4 regions of the Aminobacter sp. Piv2-1 genome follow, and region 3 is predicted to be linked to each of the others. Evidence: predicted binding sites of a transcription regulator. Region 3 holds the regulator's gene; each other region holds the start of a gene.
The links. Region 3 encodes PhoB, which activates phosphate uptake and scavenging genes when phosphate is short. Its sites were predicted from a motif close to TGTCATNNANCTGTCAT; they were not measured.
Positions count from the first base shown of each region.

Region 1 (3,362 bases), on a different contig from region 3:
AAGCCCCAGCGGCCAGATAAGCGGATAGGCGAGCCAGCGCAAAATCGCCCCCACGCCGGCCAGCACCAGCACGAATGCGGTCGAGCGCCCGCCGAACAGCCGAGCGAAGAGCATGAACATGACGATCTCGGCCGCGACGCCCCAGCTCCACAGCAGTCCCACGACGGTCTCGTTGATGCCGAGCGACTTCCAGTAGATCGAGACGAAGCCGTAGAGGAAGCCGTGGCTGGCGACGATGACCCCGGTACCACCCGCCATGAGCAGGAAATAGCGGTTGAACAAACTGGGCGCCTGCTGCTGCAGGTCGGTGGCCGACAGCGGCGAGGCGCGTCTCGGTCTGCCGAGGCGCGGCGTGACGAACGACATCAGGAAACAGCCGAGCAGTCCGATGGAGATGATCGCCGGGACGGCGTCGGCTCCGGTCAAAGACAGGATGAACCCCGCCCCGAGGCTGCCGCCGAGAAAGGCGATGGAGCCCCAGATGCGCATCGCCGCATAGTCCGAGCCGTAGCGGCGCACGCCCGACAGGGCCAGCGAATCGGCGATCGGCGCGTGCGGCGTCCAGACGACGGACAGTGCCAGCGACACCGCGAGCACGACGAAATAGGTCGGCTCGAGGAAATAGCCGAGCGACAGCAGCAGCGACGAGACGGCCAGGACCAGGAACACGTTGGCGCGGTCCTTCGCCCGATCGGCCATCGCGGCAATGAGCGGCGTGGTGATGACGCGCAGGAACATCGGCGCCGACAGGATGACGGCGATCTGCTCCGGGTCGAACCCCTTGGCCTCTAGCCAGAGCGGAAAATAGGGCAGATGCACGCCCATGGGGACGAAGAGCGCGGCGAAGAGCAGCGAGATGCGCAGGTCGAAGCTGCGCGGCTTGATCTGCTGTTCGGGCGTGAGCGGCGGAAGGGTCATGGCGGGCATTCGGTCCGGGTGCAGACCCGAACCATGCAAGCCTCACCGATTTGCCCGATCCATTATCACGGGTGCCCTTCGCGCGGAAGCTCTCGGCTGGGGCGCAAGGATTGGGCCAAGCGCCCTGCGCCGTGGGCTCGACATCTCGTCGGACGGCCGTTCGCAGGCGCCGAGGCGGGCCGAGCGCCGTCGTACCGTGCGGCCGACCGGTGCCACGTCGATAGCGGCATGGCCCGGCCCCTCGCGACAGCGACGCGACGTGTGGGTTGGATTGCACATGGAAGGGGTCCGATCAGGCCGCCTTGCCGACCGCCTGATCGATCGCGACCGGCACGAAGGGTTCGTTCACCAGCCTACCCGCCATCACATGCGGCCAGCGCAGGATGACGAAGCTGCCGTCGAAATTCTCGGCCACGGCAGTGCAGTTTTCCACCCAGTCGCCGGTGTTGATGTACTGGATGCCGTCGAAATCCTCGATCGCGGGATGGTGGATGTGGCCGCAGATGACGCCCTCCACTTCCGAGCGGCGGGCTTCCTCGGTCAGGACCTGCTGGAAGGCACCGATGAAGTTCACCGCCTTCTTCACCTTCACCTTGGCCCACGAAGAGAATGACCAGTAAGGCATGCCGAAGGTGCGGCGGAAGCGCGCCACCACGCGGTTCGTCGCCATCGCCGCGTCGTAGGCGAAGTCGCCGAGATAGGCGAGCCAGCGCGCATTCTGGACGACGGCGTCGAACTGGTCGCCATGGATGACGAGGAAGCGCTTGCCGTCGGCGGCCTCGTGGATGGCGCGGTCGGCAACGACGATGCCGCCGAAATGCACGCCCTGGAAATTGCGGGCGAATTCGTCGTGGTTGCCGGCGATGTAGGTGATCTCGGTTCCCTTGCGCGCCTGGCGCAGCAGCTTCTGGACAACGTCGTTGTGAAGTTGCGGCCAGTGCCACTGCCGGCGCAGGCGCCAGCCGTCGACGATGTCGCCGACCAGGAAGATCTTCTCGGCCTCGTGATGGCGCAGGAAGTCGATGAGGAATTCGGCCTTTGCCGCCTTCGACCCCAGATGCACGTCGGAGATGAACAGCGTGCGGAAATTGCGTGTGCTCGTGCCGGACATGGCATTCGACCCGTTGCTTTTGCCGTGGCTATGCCCAGATTCATGCAACAGGCGTATGACGGTTGCGGCTCGGGCCCGGCGGTTCTAGGCTGTGCCATCACCGACAGGAGAACGCATCATGGATCTCGGCATCCGCGGGAAGAAGGCAATCGTCTGCGCCTCGAGCAAGGGGCTCGGCAAGGGCTGCGCCATGGCGCTGGCGGAGGCCGGCTGCGAGCTTTTCCTCAACGGGCGCGACGCAGGCGTCCTGAGCCGCACCGCCACCGAAATCCGCCAACGCTACGGGGTACAGTTGACCGAGATCGTCGGAGATATCTCGGAGCCAGCGGTGCAGAAGGCACTGCTCGCCGCCTGCCCCGAGCCCGACATCCTGGTCAACAACAACGGCGGTCCGCCTTATCGCGATTTCCGCGAACTCGACCGCGAGAAGATCCTCGCCGGCGTCACCAACAACATGGTCACACCCATAGAACTGATCAAAGCGGTGATCGACGGCATGGCCACGCGCGGCTTCGGCCGCATCGTCAACATCACCTCGCTGTCGGTCTACACACCAATTCCGGGGCTCGACCTGTCGTCCGGCGCGCGTGCAGGCCTGACCGCCTTCCTCGCCGGGGTGGCGCGCACCGTCGCCGACCGGAACGTCACCATCAACAACATGCTGCCTGGCAAGCTCGACACCGACCGCCTGCGTGGCCCGCACGAGCCGGGAAGCATCGAGGACCCGGCGGAAGGTGCGGCGAGGCGCGCGCGCCTCAGCGCCGGCATCCCCGCCGGCCGGCTTGGCACGCCGGAAGAATTCGGCCAGGTCTGCGCCTTCCTGTGTTCCGTCCATGCAGGCTACATGACCGGGCAGAACATACCGGTCGACGGCGGGCTCTATGTGAGCTCCTTCTAGCCTTCTCGGCGCCTTGATCGCCCTGTGGATGGGTCAGCTTGCGCGTCCTAAGGACGCGCAGCGCCCGCCCAGCCTCACAAAAGACCGAATCGGCATTTCAACCGCTGCCTACAAGTGGCTGGAATGATTGCGTTTCCGGCAATTGAAAGTGATTCAACGTCCGTTTGGCCGTTGATGCCTCGAAAATTGCGCAGGCCGTGCTAATAACGGCCTTTGAAACTAATTTTGAAGGAGCGGGACATGGCAGGGGACGAAAAGAAGAAGGAGCCGCTGTCGGATCTCGACCAGGCCGCGCTCTTCTTCCACAAGAGCCCCGTCCCGGGAAAGCTGGAAATCCAGGCCACGAAGCCGCTCGGCAACCAGCGCGACCTGGCTCTCGCCTATTCGCCCGGCGTCGCCGCTCCCTGCCTCGCCATCAAGGACGATCCCGAGACG
Region 1 covers NZ_JARKMU010000010.1:186,416-189,777, reverse strand. Annotated here, with positions in the region: gene AmiPiv_RS18965 (MFS transporter) at 1-918, opposite strand, end outside; gene AmiPiv_RS18960 (UDP-2,3-diacylglucosamine diphosphatase) at 1,211-2,029, opposite strand; gene AmiPiv_RS18955 (SDR family oxidoreductase) at 2,148-2,927, shown strand; gene AmiPiv_RS18950 (NADP-dependent malic enzyme) at 3,168-3,362, shown strand, end outside.
Region 1: AmiPiv_RS18960 (UDP-2,3-diacylglucosamine diphosphatase) is a predicted target of PhoB. The motif match lies at 2,074-2,090, and genes of this name have one in related genera.

Region 2 (3,362 bases), on a different contig from region 3:
GGTACCATCCGCCAATACTTCGAAACTTTGCTGGTTGTCCATGATGTTTCCCAGCATGACCTGACCGAGCACCTGTTCATGCACCGTCGAGTGCATGGCAATCGGCACCATGCATTCGACCCGTCGGTCGAGGTTGCGCGGCATCAGGTCGGCCGAACTGATGTAGACGATCGCCTCGTCCGAAGGCAGGCCGTGACCATTGCCGAAGCAATAGATGCGGCTGTGCTCAAGGAACCGGCCGACGATCGACTTGACGCGGATGTTCTCGGACAGGCCCGGAACCTGCGGCCTGAGGCAGCAGATGCCGCGCACCACCAGGTCGATCTCGACACCGGCTCGGCTGGCCTCATAGAGCGCATCGATGATGATCGGATCGACGAGCGCATTCATCTTCATCCAGATCTGCGCCGGCTTGCCGGCTCGGGCATGCTCGACCTCGTCGGCGATGTGCTTGAGGATGCGGCTCCTCAGCGTATAGGGCGACAGCGCGATGCACATTTCATCGGCCGGCTCGGCGTAGCCGGTGATGAAGTTGAAGATCTGGGCCACGTCCCGGGCGATCGCCGAGTCGGTGGTGAAGAAGGACAGGTCGGTATAGATGCGGGCGGTGATCGGGTGGTAGTTGCCGGTACCGAGATGCACGTAGTTGCGCAGGCGGCCGTCCTCGCGGCGCACCACCAGCGACATCTTGGCGTGGGTCTTGAGCTCCAGGAAGCCGAAGACCACCTGCACGCCGGCGCGCTCGAGGTCGCGCGCCCAGCGGATGTTGGCCTCCTCGTCGAAGCGCGCCTTGAGCTCGACCAGGGCCGTCACCGACTTGCCGGCCTCGGCCGCGTCGATGAGCGCACGGACGATCGGGCTGTCGTTCGAGGTGCGGTAGAGCGTCTGCTTGATCGCCACCACCTCTGGGTCCATCGCCGCCTGGCGCAGGAACTGCACCACCACATCGAAGGATTCGTAAGGGTGGTGGACGACGAAATCCTTCTCGCGGATCGCCGCGAAGCAGTCGCCGCGGTGGTCGCGAATGCGCTCGGGGAAGCGCGGATTGAAGGGCGGGAACTTCAGGTCGTCGCGCGCGACCGCCACGATCTCGGATATCTGGTTGATGGCCAGCGGCCCGCTCAGCACGCTGACCCGGCTCGCCGAGACCCCAAGCTCGCCGGCGACGAACTCGCGCAGCTCGGCCGGCATCTGGCTGTCGAACTCGATGCGGATCACCGAGCCGCGGCGGCGCCGCTTCAGCGCGGTCTCGAACAGCCGCACGAGGTCCTCCGATTCTTCCTCGACCTCGATATCGCTGTCTCGGATGATCTGGAACGTGCCGGAACCCTTGACCTCGTAGCCCGGGAACAGCTTGCCGATGAACAGGTTGACCGTCTCCTCGATCGGGATGAAGCGCACCGAGCGCTTGCGATCGGGCAGGCGGATGTAGCGCTTGAGCGCCACTGGCAGGCGCAGCAGGGCGGTCATCTCCTCGCCGTTCTTGCGGTGGCGGAGCTGCAGCGCGATCGAGAAGCCGAGATTGGGGATGAAGGGGAACGGGTGCGCCGGGTCGATCGACAGCGGCGTCAGTACCGGAAAGATCTGCTCCATGAAGTGCTCTTCGAGCCACTTCTTCTCGTCCTTGGCGAGGGCTGCCGCCGAAATGCTCTCGATGCCCTCGAGCTTGAGCAGTTCCATGAGGCTCGACAGGCTCTTCTGCTGGTCCTCCTGCAGCCGTTCGACCTCGTGCAGCAACTGGTCGAGCTGCTGCTGCGGGGTGCGTCCGTCGGGGCTGCGGATCGCGATGCCCTCGCGAACCTGGCCCGCGAGACCCGCGACGCGCACCATGAAGAACTCATCGAGATTGCCGGCCGAGATCGACAGGAAGCGGACGCGTTCGAGCAGCGGATGGTTCGGGTTCTGCGACTGCTCGAGCACGCGCCGGTTGAACTGCAGCCAGGAGAATTCGCGGTTGACGAAGCGGTCGGGATTGCCGTCGACCGCCCCCGTCGGCGACTTGTCGTTCACGAAATCGGTATGCACCGGCCTCAATTGATTCATGGACAACCCTTCCCCACTGCCGCGCTCGCCGCTTATCCGGCTCAGATTATCCTCTGACAGGCAATTGCGACAGTTTCATTTCAGCATCTTGCAAACCCGTCCCTAATGATACAAACGCTCTCGGAGAAGGTTTCTCAGACGGAGAACATGATGGCCGGCGGCTCCATTCCCCACTTCCAGAACGACGCTGGGCATGCCGTGATCGAGATCGGCGTGAAGGAGTTCATGTGCGTCGGCGCCAACCCGCCCTTCGACCATCCGCATGTCTACCTCGACATGGGCGCGGACTCCGAGAAGGTCTGCCCCTACTGCTCGACGCTCTATCGCTACTCGGCGAAGCTGAAGGCCACCGAAACCCTGCCCGCCGGCTGCCTCTACGTGGCCGACCGCGCCGCCTGACCCGGTCGCCATGAGATCGCGGCAGGTCGTCATCGCCGGCGCGGGCGTCGCCGGCCTCACTGCCGCGCTCGCCTTCGCCAGGAAAGGCCTTGGCGTCCGCGTCCTCGAACGCGCAGCGGCGCTCGAGGAAGTCGGCGCCGGCCTGCAACTGTCCCCCAACGCAACCCGCATCCTCGGCCGCCTCGGCGTGCTCGACCTCGTGCGGCCGTCGACCGTGCGGCCGGAGGCGATCGTCCTTCGCGATGCCGCGTCACTCAAAGAGCTTGCCCGGGTTCCGCTCGGCGCGTCCGCCGAGCTGAGGTGGCAATCGCCCTATCTCGTTGCCCACCGCGCCGACCTGCAGCACGCCCTGCTCGCGGCCGCCCGGCAAAATCCCCTGATCGAGATCAGCACCGGCGCAACGGTCACGGGAGCCACTGTTGATGCACAGGCCGTCGAGGTCGGCGTCGAGCACGACGGCAATGCCGTGTCGCTTGAGGCCGAGATGCTCGTGGCGGCGGATGGGGTCTGGTCACACAGCCGCCGCCTTGTCGGCCCGCACGAACGGAGCCGCTTCGCCGGCGAGCTGGCATGGCGCACGACCATCGCCGCCGACGGCGAGACCGGTCGCAGCTTCACGTCGCTCGGCTCGATGCAGGCGGTCACGACCTTCCTCCATCGCGGCTTTCATATGGTCGCCTATCCGATCCGCGCCGGAACCGCGATCAACCTCGTCGCCTTCACACCCGGCGCGGCGATCGCCGAACAATGGTCGGGCGAGACGGACGCCGACGCGCTGAAGCGCGCCTCGCGGGGCAGCGCGCCTGCGCTCACCGCGTTGCTCGACCAGGCCGGGCCGTGGACGGTGTGGCCGCTGCACACGGTCGACAGTGCCAGGCCATGGACCGCCTCCGACCGCATCGTGCTGATCGGCGACGCGG
Region 2 covers NZ_JARKMU010000001.1:677,732-681,093, reverse strand. Annotated here, with positions in the region: gene AmiPiv_RS03285 (RNA degradosome polyphosphate kinase) at 1-2,043, opposite strand, end outside; gene AmiPiv_RS03280 (zinc-finger domain-containing protein) at 2,194-2,442, shown strand; gene AmiPiv_RS03275 (FAD-dependent monooxygenase) at 2,453-3,362, shown strand, end outside.
Region 2: AmiPiv_RS03285 (RNA degradosome polyphosphate kinase) is a predicted target of PhoB. The motif match lies at 2,110-2,126, and genes of this name have one in related genera.

Region 3 (3,362 bases):
TGCATCGCCCGCGCCATCGCGGTGTCGCCCGAAGTGATCCTCATGGACGAGCCCTGCTCGGCGCTCGATCCGATCGCCACCGCCAAGGTCGAGGAACTGATCGACGAGCTGCGCGAGAACTTCACCATCGTCATCGTCACCCACTCGATGCAGCAGGCGGCGCGCGTGTCGCAGCGGACCGCGATGTTCCATCTCGGCTACCTGGTCGAGGAAGGCCCGACCGACAAGATGTTCACCAACCCCGACGACAAGCGGACGCAGGACTACATCACCGGCCGCTTCGGCTGAGTGAACGCCGCTCCGATCACAAAGACGAGGATACGATCATGGGCGAGCACACAGTCCGGTCCTTCGACGAGGAACTCCAGCACGTCGACCAGGTCATCCGCGACATGGGCGACCTGTCGGCCACGATGGTGGCGAATGCCATCCGCGCGCTGCTGACGTCGGACCAGCCGCTGGCGCAGAACGTCATTGCCGACGACACCATCATGGACGCCAGGCAGCGCGATCTCGACAACAGCGCGATCACGCTGATCGCCAAGCGCCAGCCGATGGCGCAGGACCTGCGCGCCGTGGTCGGCGCGATCCGCATGGCGGGCGACCTCGAGCGCATCGGCGATCTCGCCAAGAACATCGCCAAGCGGGTGGGCGCCGTCGGCCAGTCGGCGATGCCGCGCAATCTGTCGCACTCGATCGACGCCATGGCGCAGCTGGTGCTCAGCCAGGTGCGCGGCGTGGTCGACCTCTATGTCGCGCGCGATGCCGAAGGCCTCAAGAACCTGCGCGCGGACGACCAGAAGGTCGACGTGCAGTACACGGCCGTGTTCCGCGAACTCCTGACCTACATGATGGAGGATCCGCGCAACATCACCGCCTGCACGCATCTCCTGTTCTGCGCCAAGAACCTCGAGCGCATCGGCGACCATGTCACCAACATCGCCGAGAACGCCTATTTCGTGGTCACCGGCACGCAGCTGCCGCTCAATCGGCCGAAGGTCGACGAAACCACGTCGCCCATGTCGGCCTGACATCTTCCGCAACCGCATGCGTTTGGCGCGGGGGCGCTGCACAGGTTAAATCAGCGCATGGTCCGAACCGGGCCGTGCGCCAGGACAAGGTACAGGCGATGATCGCTCCCAAGGTCATGGTCGTCGAGGACGAAGAGCCCCTTGGCGTGCTGCTGCGCTACAACCTCGAGGCCGAGGGCTACCAGGTGGAAGTGGTGACGCGCGGCGACGAGGCCGAACTGCGGCTGCAGGAAAACGTGCCGGACCTTTTGGTGCTCGACTGGATGGTGCCGGCACTTTCCGGCATCGAGCTCTGCCGCAGGCTGAGGATGCGCCCCGAGACCGAACGGCTGCCGATCATCATGCTGACGGCCCGCGGCGAGGAAAGCGACCGGGTGCGCGGGCTTTCCACCGGCGCCGACGACTACCTGGTGAAGCCATTTTCGACCCCGGAGTTCATGGCGCGGGTGAAGGCGCTGCTGCGCCGCGCCAAGCCCGAGGTGCTGTCTTCGGTGCTCAAGGTCGGCGACATCGTGCTCGACCGCGAGTCGCACCGGGTCTATCGCAAGAAGAGCGAGATCAAGCTCGGGCCGACGGAGTTCCGCCTGCTCGAATTCATGATGCGTCATCCCGGCCGCGTGTTCTCGCGCAGCCAGCTGCTCGACAACGTCTGGGGCGAGACGATCTACATCGACGAGCGCACCGTCGACGTGCATGTCGGGCGCCTGCGCAAGGCCGTCAACAACGGCCGCATGCCGGACGTGATCCGCACCATCCGCGGCGCCGGCTACGCGATCCGGGAAGAATAGCTGTCGGCAAACGGCATGGCACTGGCTGGACGATCAACCTGGCCAGTGTCCCAATGTCACAGGGGGCCGCTGCGCGCGCTCGGAGCCTTCGCGACAGCCAGCGGCACCGGCGCTGTCGCACCGACGTCTGGCGCCCTTTGCGCCGCCATGCCGTTCCAGCACTTTGTGGCGCTCAAATCATTGCAGTTCGACGCGTTTGTCCTGGCGCTGTCATGAACATAAATTCGAAGCTTCCGGTTTCTGGATGCTTTATTGTCGCAACAATCGCTCCCAAATCCATATCTCAAGCGGCGATTCCGTGACAGTGACAGTCGCGGATGTTCTTGAGATGACAATTTTTTGATTGGGGAAATACTCAAAATTGCCACTTTTCATGGTAGCTGGGGCACCGTGCGTAACTTGCTGTCGGCCATCTTCCTGGTGTTGGTCACCATTCTAAACGGACTGTCCCTCGAACGGGCAGCGGCCGAAGGCACGAATTTTGCTGCCGAGTTGCCGAGGGTGGCCGCGCAGGCGGAAATCACTGCCGTCGCCGACGAGTGTTTGCCGTCCCCGGACCGCTGCACCGTCGAATTGTCCGCCGAAAGCCTCGCCAGCCTGCACTGCCTGGGCGAATGCCCTGCCTGGCTGACCCATGTCGAGCCTGCCGCGCCGTTCCGCGCCGCGGCCCTGATGCTGCTTCCAGATCTCTTGCTGCGCGTCGGCTCGACCGCATCGCTGTTGCGGCCTCCCATCGCTGCCTGATTTTCAGCCGATCGCTCCTCGGTCCACGCCGACGAAGCCGCTCGAAATCAGCTGCGAAGGGGAAAGAGGATGACCTCCCGAACCCGCCCGTCGCCCACATGCCTTCTCGTGGCAACCGCGCCGCGAAATGCCGGATCGTCCCAAGCGCGCATGCGCCGTCACCGATCGGCTGATCGGTGACGATGGTTGCATTCGCATGATCACGACCGGGGCCGACCTCCCTGACCCCGTGTCGCCCTGAATGAAAGAAATGAGTCCAGGAGACTGCCTAATGAACACAGACACAATAGAAACCAGCGCCGCGGAGCCCATCGCGGGCGACGGCCCGGCATTGAGCCGCCGACGCTTTCTCACCGGTGCGGCGAGCTTGGGGACCCTCGTGGTGTCCGGCTGCGTCAGCACCCAGGAATCGGCCGCGCCGGTGGCAAAGGCACCGGTCGAACCGGCGCCGGTCGCCGACGCCAATGCCCTTGCGATGTACGGCCCGCTCCCGAACGAACGGTTCCCCATTCCCGCGGTCGACCTGAAAAAGGTGCCGAGCCGCTTCTATCGGCGGCAGGTCGACTACGTCACCGAAGAACCGGTCGGAACGCTCGTCGTCGACACGGAGAATTTCTACCTTCACCTCGTCCAGCCGGGCGGCAAGGCCATGCGCTACGGCGTCGGACTTGGCCGGGCCGGATTCACCTGGGCGGGCAGGGGCCGTATCGGCTGGAAGCAGGAATGGCCGAAGTGGACGCCGCCGGACGAGATGATCGCGCGTCAGCCGAATCTTGCCCAGTGGAGCGCCGACCGGGGC
Region 3 covers NZ_JARKMU010000006.1:67,309-70,670, reverse strand. Annotated here, with positions in the region: gene pstB (phosphate ABC transporter ATP-binding protein PstB) at 1-288, shown strand, start outside; gene phoU (phosphate signaling complex protein PhoU) at 327-1,031, shown strand; gene phoB (phosphate regulon transcriptional regulator PhoB) at 1,130-1,819, shown strand; gene AmiPiv_RS12575 (hypothetical protein) at 2,159-2,563, shown strand; gene AmiPiv_RS12570 (L,D-transpeptidase) at 2,835-3,362, shown strand, end outside.

Region 4 (3,362 bases), on a different contig from region 3:
GCCTGGTGCCTCGGCGCTTGAATGGCCGATCCCGCAACCCTATCTGGGGCGGGATCAACACAATCTATTGATGCCTTGTTCTGCGACCGCCGGCTGGCCGACGGCTCGCAGAATTCATTGTATGGGAAACATATCCAGTGACTGAGACCGAACGCAGGCTCGGCGAGTTCGGGTTCGCCGGCGACGACCATGTCGTTCCTTTCGCGGTGGAGCCGCTCGACGTGCGCGGCCGCACAGTGCAGCTCGGGCCCTTGCTCGACCAGATTCTCGACCGCCATGACTATCCCGAGCCCGTGGCCAGGCTGCTCGCCGAGGCCTGCGTGGTCACGGTGCTGCTCGGCACGTCGCTCAAGTTCGAGGGCAAGTTCATCCTGCAGACCCGCACCGACGGGCCGGTGGACATGCTGGTGGCCGACTTCACGACGCCGCATTCGCTGCGCGCCTATGCCCGCTTCGACGCCGACCGCATCGAGGCGGCGATCAAGGCCGGCATGACCGCGCCCGAGGACCTTTTGGGCACCGGCGTGCTGGCGCTGACCATCGACCAGGGTGCGCACACCCAGCGCTACCAGGGCATCGTCGAGCTCAACGGCATTTCGCTCGAAGAGGCGGCGCGCACCTATTTCCGCCAGTCGGAGCAGATCCCGACCGACCTGCGCCTGTCTGTTGCCAAGCTGGTGCTTCCGGGCGAGGGCGGCGGCGAGCACTGGCGCGCCGGAGGGCTCTTGGCCCAGTTCCTGCCGGACTCGCCCGAGCGCCGGCGGGTGCAGGACATCCATGGCGGCGACGGCGACGAGCGCGATATCGCGGCCGAGCCCGAGGATAATGCCTGGCAGGAGCTGCTGGCGCTGGTCGCGACCATCGAGCCGACCGAACTGATCGATCCGACCGTGGGCGCCGAAAGGCTGCTCTACCGGCTGTTCCACGAGCACGGCGTGCGCGTCTATGAGGGCGTGCATGTCGCCGACGACTGCTCGTGCTCGGATCACAAGATCCGCGGCATCCTGCAGGGCTTCTCGGCCGAAGAGATCAAGGACAGCGTCGAAGGCGGCCGGATTCACGTCAACTGCGAGTTCTGCTCGAAGGCCTACGAGTTCGATCCGGGCGAGTTCGCCGCAGCCGGATAGCTCAGTTCAGCCGGTGCCGCACATTGGGCAGGTCGAGTGAGAAGGCGGGAATCGCTATGTCGAACAGCTCGCCCGCCTCGTTGCGCATGGTGTAGCGCCCGACCATGATGCCCGACGGCGTCGAGAGCGGGCAGCCGGACGTGTATTGATAGCTGTCGCCAGGGTTGAGCTCGGGCTGGTCGCCGACGACGCCCGGGCCGCGCACTTCCTCGATCTTGCCGGCCGCGTCGGTGATGTGCCAGTAGCGCGACAAGAGCTGCACGAACTCGTCGGAATTGTTTTCGATGGTGACGCGATAACCCCAGACGTAGTGGTTCTCGGAAGGGTCGGATCGCTCCTCGAGGTAGAACGGCTCGACCTCGACGGCGATGTTGCGGGTGACCGCGCGATACATGCTGCGCTCCATGACCTTCACGCTAGGGTCCGCCCCTTGCCGCGGGCGGTCAACAACTGATCGACTTGTTCACGCCGAATGTGATCGGCACATGGCGGGGGTTTCGCATAACCGACACCCATGTGTCACCCGCGCGTCATGCGCGAGCGTGAGTTTCCGCGTCGTCCAACGACAAGGAATCACTGCAATGAAACGTCTCTTCACACTCCTCCTCGCATCCGTCTGCCTGGCCGGCACTGCCGCCCGCGCCGACGACCTGGCGGACAGCATCGGCAAGCTGACCAGGGGCACGGAGTGGACGCTGGTCAAGTCCTCGTTGCTCGGTTTCGACACCTTCCATCCGCAAGGCTTCGCGCGCGTCGGCGGCTCCCTGTTCATGTCGTCGGTCGAGATCATCGAGCGCACCAAGAAATACGAGACGCCGCAGAACGGCATGGACCGCGACGAGGGCAAGGGCGCCGGGCACCTGTTCAAGCTCGACGCCGACGGCAAGCTCGTCGCAGAGGTGAAGCTCGGCGAGGGGGCCATCTACCATCCCGGCGGCATCGACTACGACGGCCGCTGGCTGTGGGTGCCGGTCGCCGAATATCGCCCGAACAGCAAGTCGATCGTCTACCGCGTCGATCCGGAGACGCTCGAGGCCACGGAGGTCTTCCGCTTCCCCGACCACATCGGCGGCGTCGTCTACGATGCCGAGCAGAGCACGCTGCATGCCGTAAGCTGGGGTTCGCGCCGGTTCTACACCTGGAAGGTGACAGAGGACCTCACTGTGCCGGACGCGGCGCTCGACCCCGAGAAGACCCGCACGCTCAATCCCTCGCACTATATCGACTATCAGGATTGCGGGCTGGCGAAGCCTGGCCAGGCGGTCTGCACCGGCCTGACCGAATACCGCCCGGGCCCGGATGGACAGCTGTTCCGCCTCGGCGGCATCGATGTGATCGACCTCAAGGAAGGCCGCCCCGTGTTCCAGGTGCCCGTGCAGATCTGGACCGAGAAGGGCAAGTCGATCACCGGCAATCCGGTGCTGGTCGAGAAGACCGAAACCGGCATTCGCCTGACCGCGGCGCCCGAGGACAACGAGACCAAGCTCTACGTCTACGAGACCAAGCTGCCCTGACTGCAACGAAGAAGAAGGGCGCCCCGGTCGACCGGAGCGCCCCTCTTTTGTCTAACTGCTTGCCCGCCTGGGGCCGCCGGAAATCTCAGCGGGCGGCCTTCAGCGCGTCGCCGATGTCGTTGAGCAGGTCGTCGGCGTCCTCGAGGCCGACCGACAGGCGCAGCGTGCCGTCGTCGATGCCGAGTTCGGCGCGCGCCTCGTCGGTGAGGTTCTTGTGCGTGGTGGTCGCCGGATGGGTGATCAGGCTCTTGGAGTCGCCGAGATTGTTCGAGACAGTGGTCAAGGCTTGGGATCCGGCGAACCCAGCATCGTGCCATTCACGAGCAACGCACCGTCCTGTCTTGTTTCGATGGCCCATTGCAACAGGCCGCCCGGCTTCGTCTTTGCAAGCCCTTTCAGCGCAAGCAGACTGGTGTAGATCCTCATGGCTGTAGGGTCCGTCACTGCACCGGCCTTTGTGGCCTCGACGACCTTGTCATAGCCGGACAGGTCGACAACGGCACGCAGTGCCGGCTTCTCGTCGACAACGGTTATCTCGCCTTCCACAGCGATCCTGTAATCCGCGTTGCCCATCGTACTGCGCGGGATGGTGAGCCTCGGCTGCTTGTCAAGGAAATCACGTTGCATCAGCTCGCCCACATCGTCGGGCACGGGCGGTTCCTTGTTGAGGTCGAAAGCGGCGATGAGGGTCAACAGTGGAGTTTCGACATCGAGATCTTTG
Region 4 covers NZ_JARKMU010000002.1:334,789-338,150, forward strand. Annotated here, with positions in the region: gene argF (ornithine carbamoyltransferase) at 1-21, shown strand, start outside; gene AmiPiv_RS05450 (Hsp33 family molecular chaperone) at 138-1,127, shown strand; gene apaG (Co2+/Mg2+ efflux protein ApaG) at 1,129-1,521, opposite strand; gene AmiPiv_RS05460 (DUF6454 family protein) at 1,709-2,641, shown strand; partial or broken gene AmiPiv_RS05465 (PLP-dependent transferase) at 2,727-2,948, opposite strand; gene AmiPiv_RS05470 (hypothetical protein) at 2,921-3,362, opposite strand, start outside.
Region 4: AmiPiv_RS05460 (DUF6454 family protein) is a predicted target of PhoB. The motif match lies at 1,645-1,661, and genes of this name have one in related genera.